Regions from separate parts of the Methylobacterium mesophilicum SR1.6/6 genome, predicted to be linked through region 2. Evidence: predicted binding sites of a transcription regulator. Region 2 holds the regulator's gene; the other holds the start of a gene.
The links. Region 2 encodes LexA, which represses DNA repair genes until DNA is damaged. Its sites were predicted from a motif close to TGTTCNNNNTGTGTTCNG; they were not measured.
Positions count from the first base shown of each region.

Region 1: a site for LexA is predicted at 2,116-2,133, ahead of recA (recombinase RecA). Genes of this name have one in related genera too.

Region 1 covers NZ_CP043538.1:5,600,128-5,603,623, forward strand. Annotated here, with positions in the region: gene cckA (cell cycle histidine kinase CckA) at 1-649, shown strand, start outside; gene recA (recombinase RecA) at 963-2,024, opposite strand; gene rpsQ (30S ribosomal protein S17) at 2,649-2,912, opposite strand; gene rpmC (50S ribosomal protein L29) at 2,934-3,149, opposite strand; gene rplP (50S ribosomal protein L16) at 3,162-3,496, opposite strand, start outside.
Region 2 covers NZ_CP043538.1:5,032,951-5,036,446, forward strand. Annotated here, with positions in the region: gene MMSR116_RS23820 (ComEC/Rec2 family competence protein) at 1-1,615, shown strand, start outside; gene lexA (transcriptional repressor LexA) at 1,609-2,334, opposite strand; gene MMSR116_RS23830 (hypothetical protein) at 2,571-3,041, shown strand; gene MMSR116_RS23835 (hypothetical protein) at 3,080-3,295, opposite strand; gene MMSR116_RS23840 (NRAMP family divalent metal transporter) at 3,376-3,496, shown strand, end outside.

The DNA.
Region 1 (3,496 bases), 570 kb from region 2:
CGGCATCGTCAAGCAGTCCGGCGGCACCATCGACGTCCAGTCGACGATGGGCGAGGGCACGGCCTTCCGCATCTACCTGCCGCGGCACGTGCCGGTCGCCGAGCCGGAGGAGGTGCCGACGCCGGCCCTGCCGCGCGCGGAGCCGGGCGCGCTCCCGAAGCCGGATGCCGCGGAGGGCGCGAAGCCGGATCTCAAGCCGTCCGAGCCCGCCCCGCCCGGCGAGGCCGCACCGGGCAAGGCCGGGGTGCCGGCGCCGCGCAAGCCCGCGGCCGACCATACGGGGCAGGGCACCATCCTGCTCGTGGAGGACGAAGATCCGGTGCGCGCGGTCAACAGCCGGGCGCTCTCGGCCCGCGGCTACACCGTGCTGGAGGCGGCCTCGGGCCTTGAGGCCCTGGCCATCGTCCGCGAGGGCCTGCAGCCCATCGACCTCGTGGTCTCCGACGTCGTCATGCCCGAGATGGACGGCCCGACCCTGCTCCGAGAGGTGCGCAAGCACCAGCCCGACCTGAAGGTGATCTTCGTCTCCGGCTACGCCGAGGACGCCTTCCGCAAGAACCTGCCGGAGGGCGAGACCTTCAACTTCCTGCCCAAGCCCTTCAGCCTGAAGCAGCTCGTGGAGACCGTGAAGAAGACGATGGTGGATTGAGGCGGGGCCGCGCGCCAGCGCCCGGGCTCTCCCGGGCGGCATGCCCGGGTTCTCGCAGTGTCCGTTCCATGGCGAGCGCCGGCGTCCTTGCGAGCGGAGCGAAGCGATCCGGCCGCACAACGACGGCCAGCCTCGCGCCGCCCTGGGTTCACCTTCGCTGCGCTCGTGATGACGGCGCACAGCACGCGCGCAGCCGCGACGCGGCCGTGTCCTACCCCGGAACGGGAAGCGGCCCCGGAGAGACTCCGAGGCCGCCAAAACTCAAGCGTCGATCAATGCGCCGCCCGCCCTCTCAGGCCCGCGGCGGCGCGTCTTACGCCTCGCCCTCGTCGAGGTCGTCCGCCGTCGGGGCGGCGTTCTCCAGGATCTTCTCGGCGACCAGACCGGAATTCTGCCGGATCGAGCCCTCGATCTCCGCGGCGATCTTCGGGTTGTCGCGCAGGAAGCCTTTCGAGTTCTCGCGGCCCTGGCCGAGGCGCTGGCTGTTATACGAGAACCAGGCGCCGGACTTCTCGACGATCCCGGCCTTCACGCCGAGGTCGATCAGCTCGCCGACCTTCGACACGCCCTCGCCGAACATGATGTCGAATTCGACCTGCTTGAAGGGCGGCGCGACCTTGTTCTTCACCACCTTGACGCGGACCTGATTGCCGATCGCCTCGTCCCGGTCCTTGAGGGTCGAGATACGGCGGATATCCAGGCGCACCGAGGCGTAGAACTTCAGGGCGTTGCCGCCCGTGGTCGTCTCGGGGCTGCCGTACATGACACCGATCTTCATCCGGATCTGATTGATGAAGATGACCATGCAGTTCGAGCGCGAGATCGAGCCGGTCAGCTTGCGCAGGGCCTGACTCATCAGGCGGGCCTGGAGACCGGGCTGGCTCTCGCCCATCTCGCCCTCGATCTCGGCCCGCGGAGTCAGCGCGGCCACCGAGTCGACCACCAGCACGTCGATGGCGCCGGAGCGCACCAGCGTGTCGGTGATCTCGAGCGCCTGCTCGCCCGTGTCGGGCTGGGAGATCAGCAGGTCGTCGAGATTGACGCCGAGCTTGCGGGCGTAGACCGGGTCAAGGGCGTGCTCGGCATCCACGAAGGCGCAGACGCCGCCCTTCTTCTGGGCCTCCGCAATGGTGTGCAGCGCCAGCGTCGTCTTGCCGGACGATTCGGGGCCGTAGATCTCAATGACGCGGCCGCGCGGCAGGCCACCGACGCCGAGCGCGATGTCGAGACCCAGAGAGCCGGTCGAGACAGTCTCGACCTCCTGCACCTTGTCGGACTTCCCGAGCCGCATGATCGAGCCCTTGCCGAAGGCGCGCTCGATCTGAGACAGGGCGGCGTCAATGGCCTTGGACTTGTCCTTGTCCACCGGGGGCATGTCGACCACTTTCAATGCGGGCTGGGCCATCTGGCGGGCTCCTTATGAAGGGGTTGGACGCAGTTCACAACGCGCGTCGCCACGGCCTCTATGTACCTGTTTTGTTCTCTATCGGCAAGGGCTGTAGGGCTGCTCGGCCGCCGGCTGGCCGCGAAATTCTGCGTGCGTCTCGGATAAAGCTGCGACGACAGCAACCCGTCCGGAGTCTCGACCGGGGAGGGCGAGATTCGCGGGCGCACGGTACGCGACACGAGATCGGAGAGCCTCAGATCGGCGATCCAAGCCACGCACTCATACTGAGGAGCGGCAAGGGGCCGCGCAGGCCTCGAAGACGCCCTCCAGATCGCCCCGAGATCCCTGGAGCTTTCGATGGCCGCCCTCGCACGCGGGCATCTCGGCATAAGGACGGGATCACTCGATCACGCACAGCAGCGTACGATCGTGGACCGTGCCGCAGGCGCTCGTCCGGACCCCACCGGCCGCAGGCACCGAAAACGACGACGCCCGGCACGAATCCGGCTCTTGCGAGTCGAAATGCGTCCGGGCGTTCGTCGTTCCGCTCAGACGGCGCCCCCGGGATGGACGCCGCTTCAGGCACCATCCCGCTGCGCCGCCGGGTCGGGATCAGGCGGCTTCGCCAGCCTCGGCCTGGGCAACCTCGCCCTCGACCAGCTTCCAGGTCTTGGTCTTCGAGTAGGGCCGGCACTCCTCGATGAACACCGTCTGCCCGACCTTGGCGACATTCGCCTCGTCGTGCGCGTGGTAGTTCTTGGAGCGGCGGACGGTCTTCTTCATCACCGGGTGCGTGAAGCGGCGCTCCACCTTCACCACGATAGTCTTCTCACCCTTGTCGCTGACGACGGTGCCCTGCAGGATGCGCTTCGGCATGGTTGTCTCCTAAAACCCGCCTCAGCCCTTGGCCTGCTGCAGCGTCTTGGCACGCTGCAGAGTCCGGACACGGGCGATGTCGCGACGGACCTCGCGGACGCGGGCGACGTTCTCGAGCTGGCCGGTGGCCCCCTGGAAGCGCAGGTTGAACTGCTCCTTCTTGAGGTTGATCAACTCGTCATTCAGCTGATCCGGCGACAGCGCCTTCAGATCAGACACTCGTTGGGTCGACTTCACGATATCCTCCGTTCAGTCGGCGATGCGCTGGACGACCCGCGTGCGGATCGGGAGCTTCGCGGCGCCGAGGCGGAGCGCCTCCTTGGCGATGTTGTCGGCAACGCCGTCGACCTCGAACATGATCCGGCCGGGATGGACCCGGGCCGCCCAGTAATCCGGGGCGCCCTTGCCGGAGCCCATGCGGACCTCGGTCGGCTTCGACGAAACCGGCACGTCCGGGAACACCCGGATCCAGACGCGGCCCTGGCGCTTCATCTCGCGGGTGATCGCGCGGCGGGCCGCCTCGATCTGGCGGGCGGTGACGCGCTCAGGCTCCACCGCCTTCAGGCCGAACTGGCCGAAGTTCA
Region 2 (3,496 bases):
CGCGGAGCCGCCGCCCCTGCGCCTGCGGCTCGCCGCGACGCTGGACGCGGCCCGCAACGCGTTGACCCGCCGGATCGCGGAGGCCGAGGGCGGGCAGGCGGGGGCGGTCGCGGCGGCCCTGGTGACGGGCAAGCGCGGGCTGATCGGGCCGGCGACCAACGACGCGCTGCGCGCCGCCGGCATCTACCACGTGGTGTCGATCTCCGGGCTCCACATGGTGCTGGCCGCCGGCGTGGTGTTCTGGCTGGTCCGGGCGGCCCTCGCCCTGGTGCCGTACTGCGCGCTGGTCTGGCCGATCAAGAAGATCGCGGCCGGCTTCGCCATGGTGGGCGTGACCGCCTACTGCGCCTTCTCGGGCTGGGACATCGCCGCCGAGCGCTCGCTGATCATGACCCTGATCATGCTGGGCGCGATCCTGGCAGACCGGCCGGCCCTGTCGATGCGCAACCTCGCGCTCGCCGCCCTGATCGCGCTCGCCCGCGAGCCGGAGGGCCTGCTCGGCCCGAGCTTCCAGATGTCGTTCGGGGCGGTGGCGGGGCTGATCGCCTGCGCGCGCCTGATCGACGGCCGGCTGTTCGTGCGCCCCGGGGCGGGACGGATCGGGCGCCTTGTGGGCAGCGGCCTGTCGGCGGTCACCGGGACCCTGGCCACGACCCTGGTGGCGCAGGTCGCCACCGCGCCCTTCGCCACCTACCACTTCCAGACCGTGCAGCCCTTCGGGCTCGTCGGCAACGCCCTGACGCTGCCCCTCGTCTCCCTGGTGGTGATGCCCGCCGCGGTCCTCGGGATCCTGGCCTATCCCTTCGCCCTCGACCGGCCGGTCTGGTGGCTGATGGGTCAGGCGGTGGGGGGCATGCTGGCGATTTCCGAGTGGATCGCCGGGTTCGAGCGCGCCATCCTCGTGCTGCCGGCCTTCGGAACCGCGGCGCTGACCCTGCTGACCGCAAGCCTGCTGCTGGCGACGCTCCCGGTCTCGCGCCTGCGCTGGCTCGCCGGGCCGCCCCTCCTGCTGGGGCTCTGGCTCACCGTGCTGCCGGACCGCTACGACGTCTACGTCGACCGGCAGGGCGGCGGCGCGGCGGTGCGGGGGCCGGACGGCCGCCTCGCCGCCCTGGGCAGCCCCTCCGGCTTCGTGCTGGAACAGTGGCTGAAGGCGGACGGCGACGGGCGGCGCCCCGGCGCGCTGGTCACGCCGTCCGGAAGCGGGCGCTGCGACCGGCTCGGATGCACCGCGCGCCTGCCGGATGGGCGGGCGGTCGCGCTGGTCCGGGATCGCCGCGCCTTCCCGGAGGATTGCGCCCGGGCCGCGGTGCTGATCACCGGCCTCGCGGCGCCCCCGACCTGCACGGGGCCCCTCGTGATCGACCGGCATGTCCTGGCGGATCACGGAGCCGTGGCGCTCCGGGCCGAACCCGGCGGGTTCACCGCGCGCTACGCCCGGACCGGTGATCGCGGCCTGCCGTGGCGACCGCACCGGGACACGAAGCCGGCACCGCCGATGACCGCCGCAGTCGACAGCAGTCGCGCCATGGAGGAGCCTGCGGCCCCGGCTGAGGCCGACGGATCGAGCGGCGGGGACGCGCCCGGCGACGCGCCCGCCGAACCGCTTCAGTAGCGGCGGACGAGACTCACGAGGCGGCCCTGGATCTGGACCCGGTCGGGCCCGAGGACGCGGGTCTCGTAGGCCGGGTTGGCGGCCTCCAGGGCGATCGAGGAGCCGCGGCGGCGCAGGCGCTTGAGCGTCGCCTCCTCGTCGTCGATCAGGGCCACGATGATATCGCCCGTGTTGGCGGTGTCCTGCTTGCGGATCACCACGAGGTCGCCGTCGAGGATGCCGGCCTCGACCATCGAATCACCGCGCACCTCCAGGGCGTAGTGCTCGCCGCCGGCCAGGAAGTCCGGCGACAGGGTGATGGCGTGGCTCTGGTTCTGGATCGCCGAGACCGGCGTGCCGGCCGCGATCCGGCCCATGACGGGGATCGACACCGCCCGTCCGGCCTCGTCGATCATGCGGGCATTGGCGGGCAGCGGTGGCTGCTTGGACTTGCCACCCTCCACCACGCTCGGGGTGAACCGGCGGGGCTCGGCGGGCGCCTGGGCCGCGGCCGCCTGCGTCAGGCTCTCGGGGATGCGGATCACCTCGATGGCGCGCGCCCGATTCGGCAGGCGCCGGAGGAAGCCGCGCTCCTCGAGGGCCGTGATCAGCCGGTGGATGCCCGACTTCGACTTCAGGTCGAGGGCGTCCTTCATCTCGTCGAAGGACGGCGGGACGCCGCATTCCTGCATGCGGTTCTGGATGAAGCGCAGGAGGTCCAGCTGCTTGCGCGTGAGCATCGACGTGGGCCTCGCGGCTTGAGGGACCGCCTCGTGGCGGCCACAGAAACAAATCACGAACACGTTAAACGTTCCGCAAGTGTTCCGCAAGAGAGATATGGCCACGCTTGCGTGCGTGGCGGCCGCCTGCCGGGGAGAAACGCATTGACGGCGCAAGCGGAGCCGTTTCAATGCGTCCAGCCGGCCGTCCGGGGATAAGCCCGGGGCGCGGCGTGGATCGGGCTGGGATGACGAGGATGCGACGACCCGCAGCTCTGCTGCCCCTCGGCGTGGTGACCTTCGGCGTGGTGACCCTCGGCCTGGCGCTCGCCGGCTGCACGACCGGGTTCTCCTACATCTCCCGGAACTACGTCGCGCTGACCCCGCAGGTGGTGACGATCGGCTGCAAGGAGCCCTACGAGGTCTACGACAACCGGCAAGTGCGCCGGATGCTGATCGTCTCGAACGCCCTGCGGGAATATGCCGGCTGCAACCTGAGCGAGGTCCGGATCGATCCCGAGCCCGAGGCGACGCGGGTGAAGCGCTTCCGGACCGCGGCCCGGGCCTATCTCGACGAGACCGTGCGCGAGGATTGCCGGATCACCGGCGAGACCGTGTTCGATCCGCTGAAGACAGAGTTCGCCTACGCGTGCGACGCGCCGATCGAGAAGCGCGGCACGGTGGTTCCGCGGCTTCCGGGCCGCAATCCGGGCCTGATCCTGCGCTGAACCGCGGGCCCGGCGCCCGCGCCCGTCAGGTCCCCGGCTCAGGTCCCCGGCTTGGGGAAGGTGCGCTCGGTCGCGTCCCCAGCCGCCGCCAGCAGCGCGCGGGCGAAGGCGCGGGCCTCCGCCCGGTCCAGGGTGATGGCGGCGGTGACCGGCGCGCCGCCGAGGTCGGATAGGGCGAGTTCCAGGCGCACCCCGTCGGGCACGGCGCTCGCCTGAAGGCTCCAGCCGGAACCCCGATCCGTGCTCTCCGCCATCTCAATTCCTCCCGCGGGCTCCCGGGAAAACGCCGCAGGCGTCCGCCGGAACTGCCGCCGCCCGGGACTGTTCCCGAGCCGTGCCCAGCGCTTCCCTGCCCCGCCTGTCCGCGTTCCTCAAGGCCGCGGGCCCGGGACTGGTCGTGATGCTCGCCGATACGGATGTCGGCAGCCTGATCACGGCGGCCCAGAGCGGCGCGC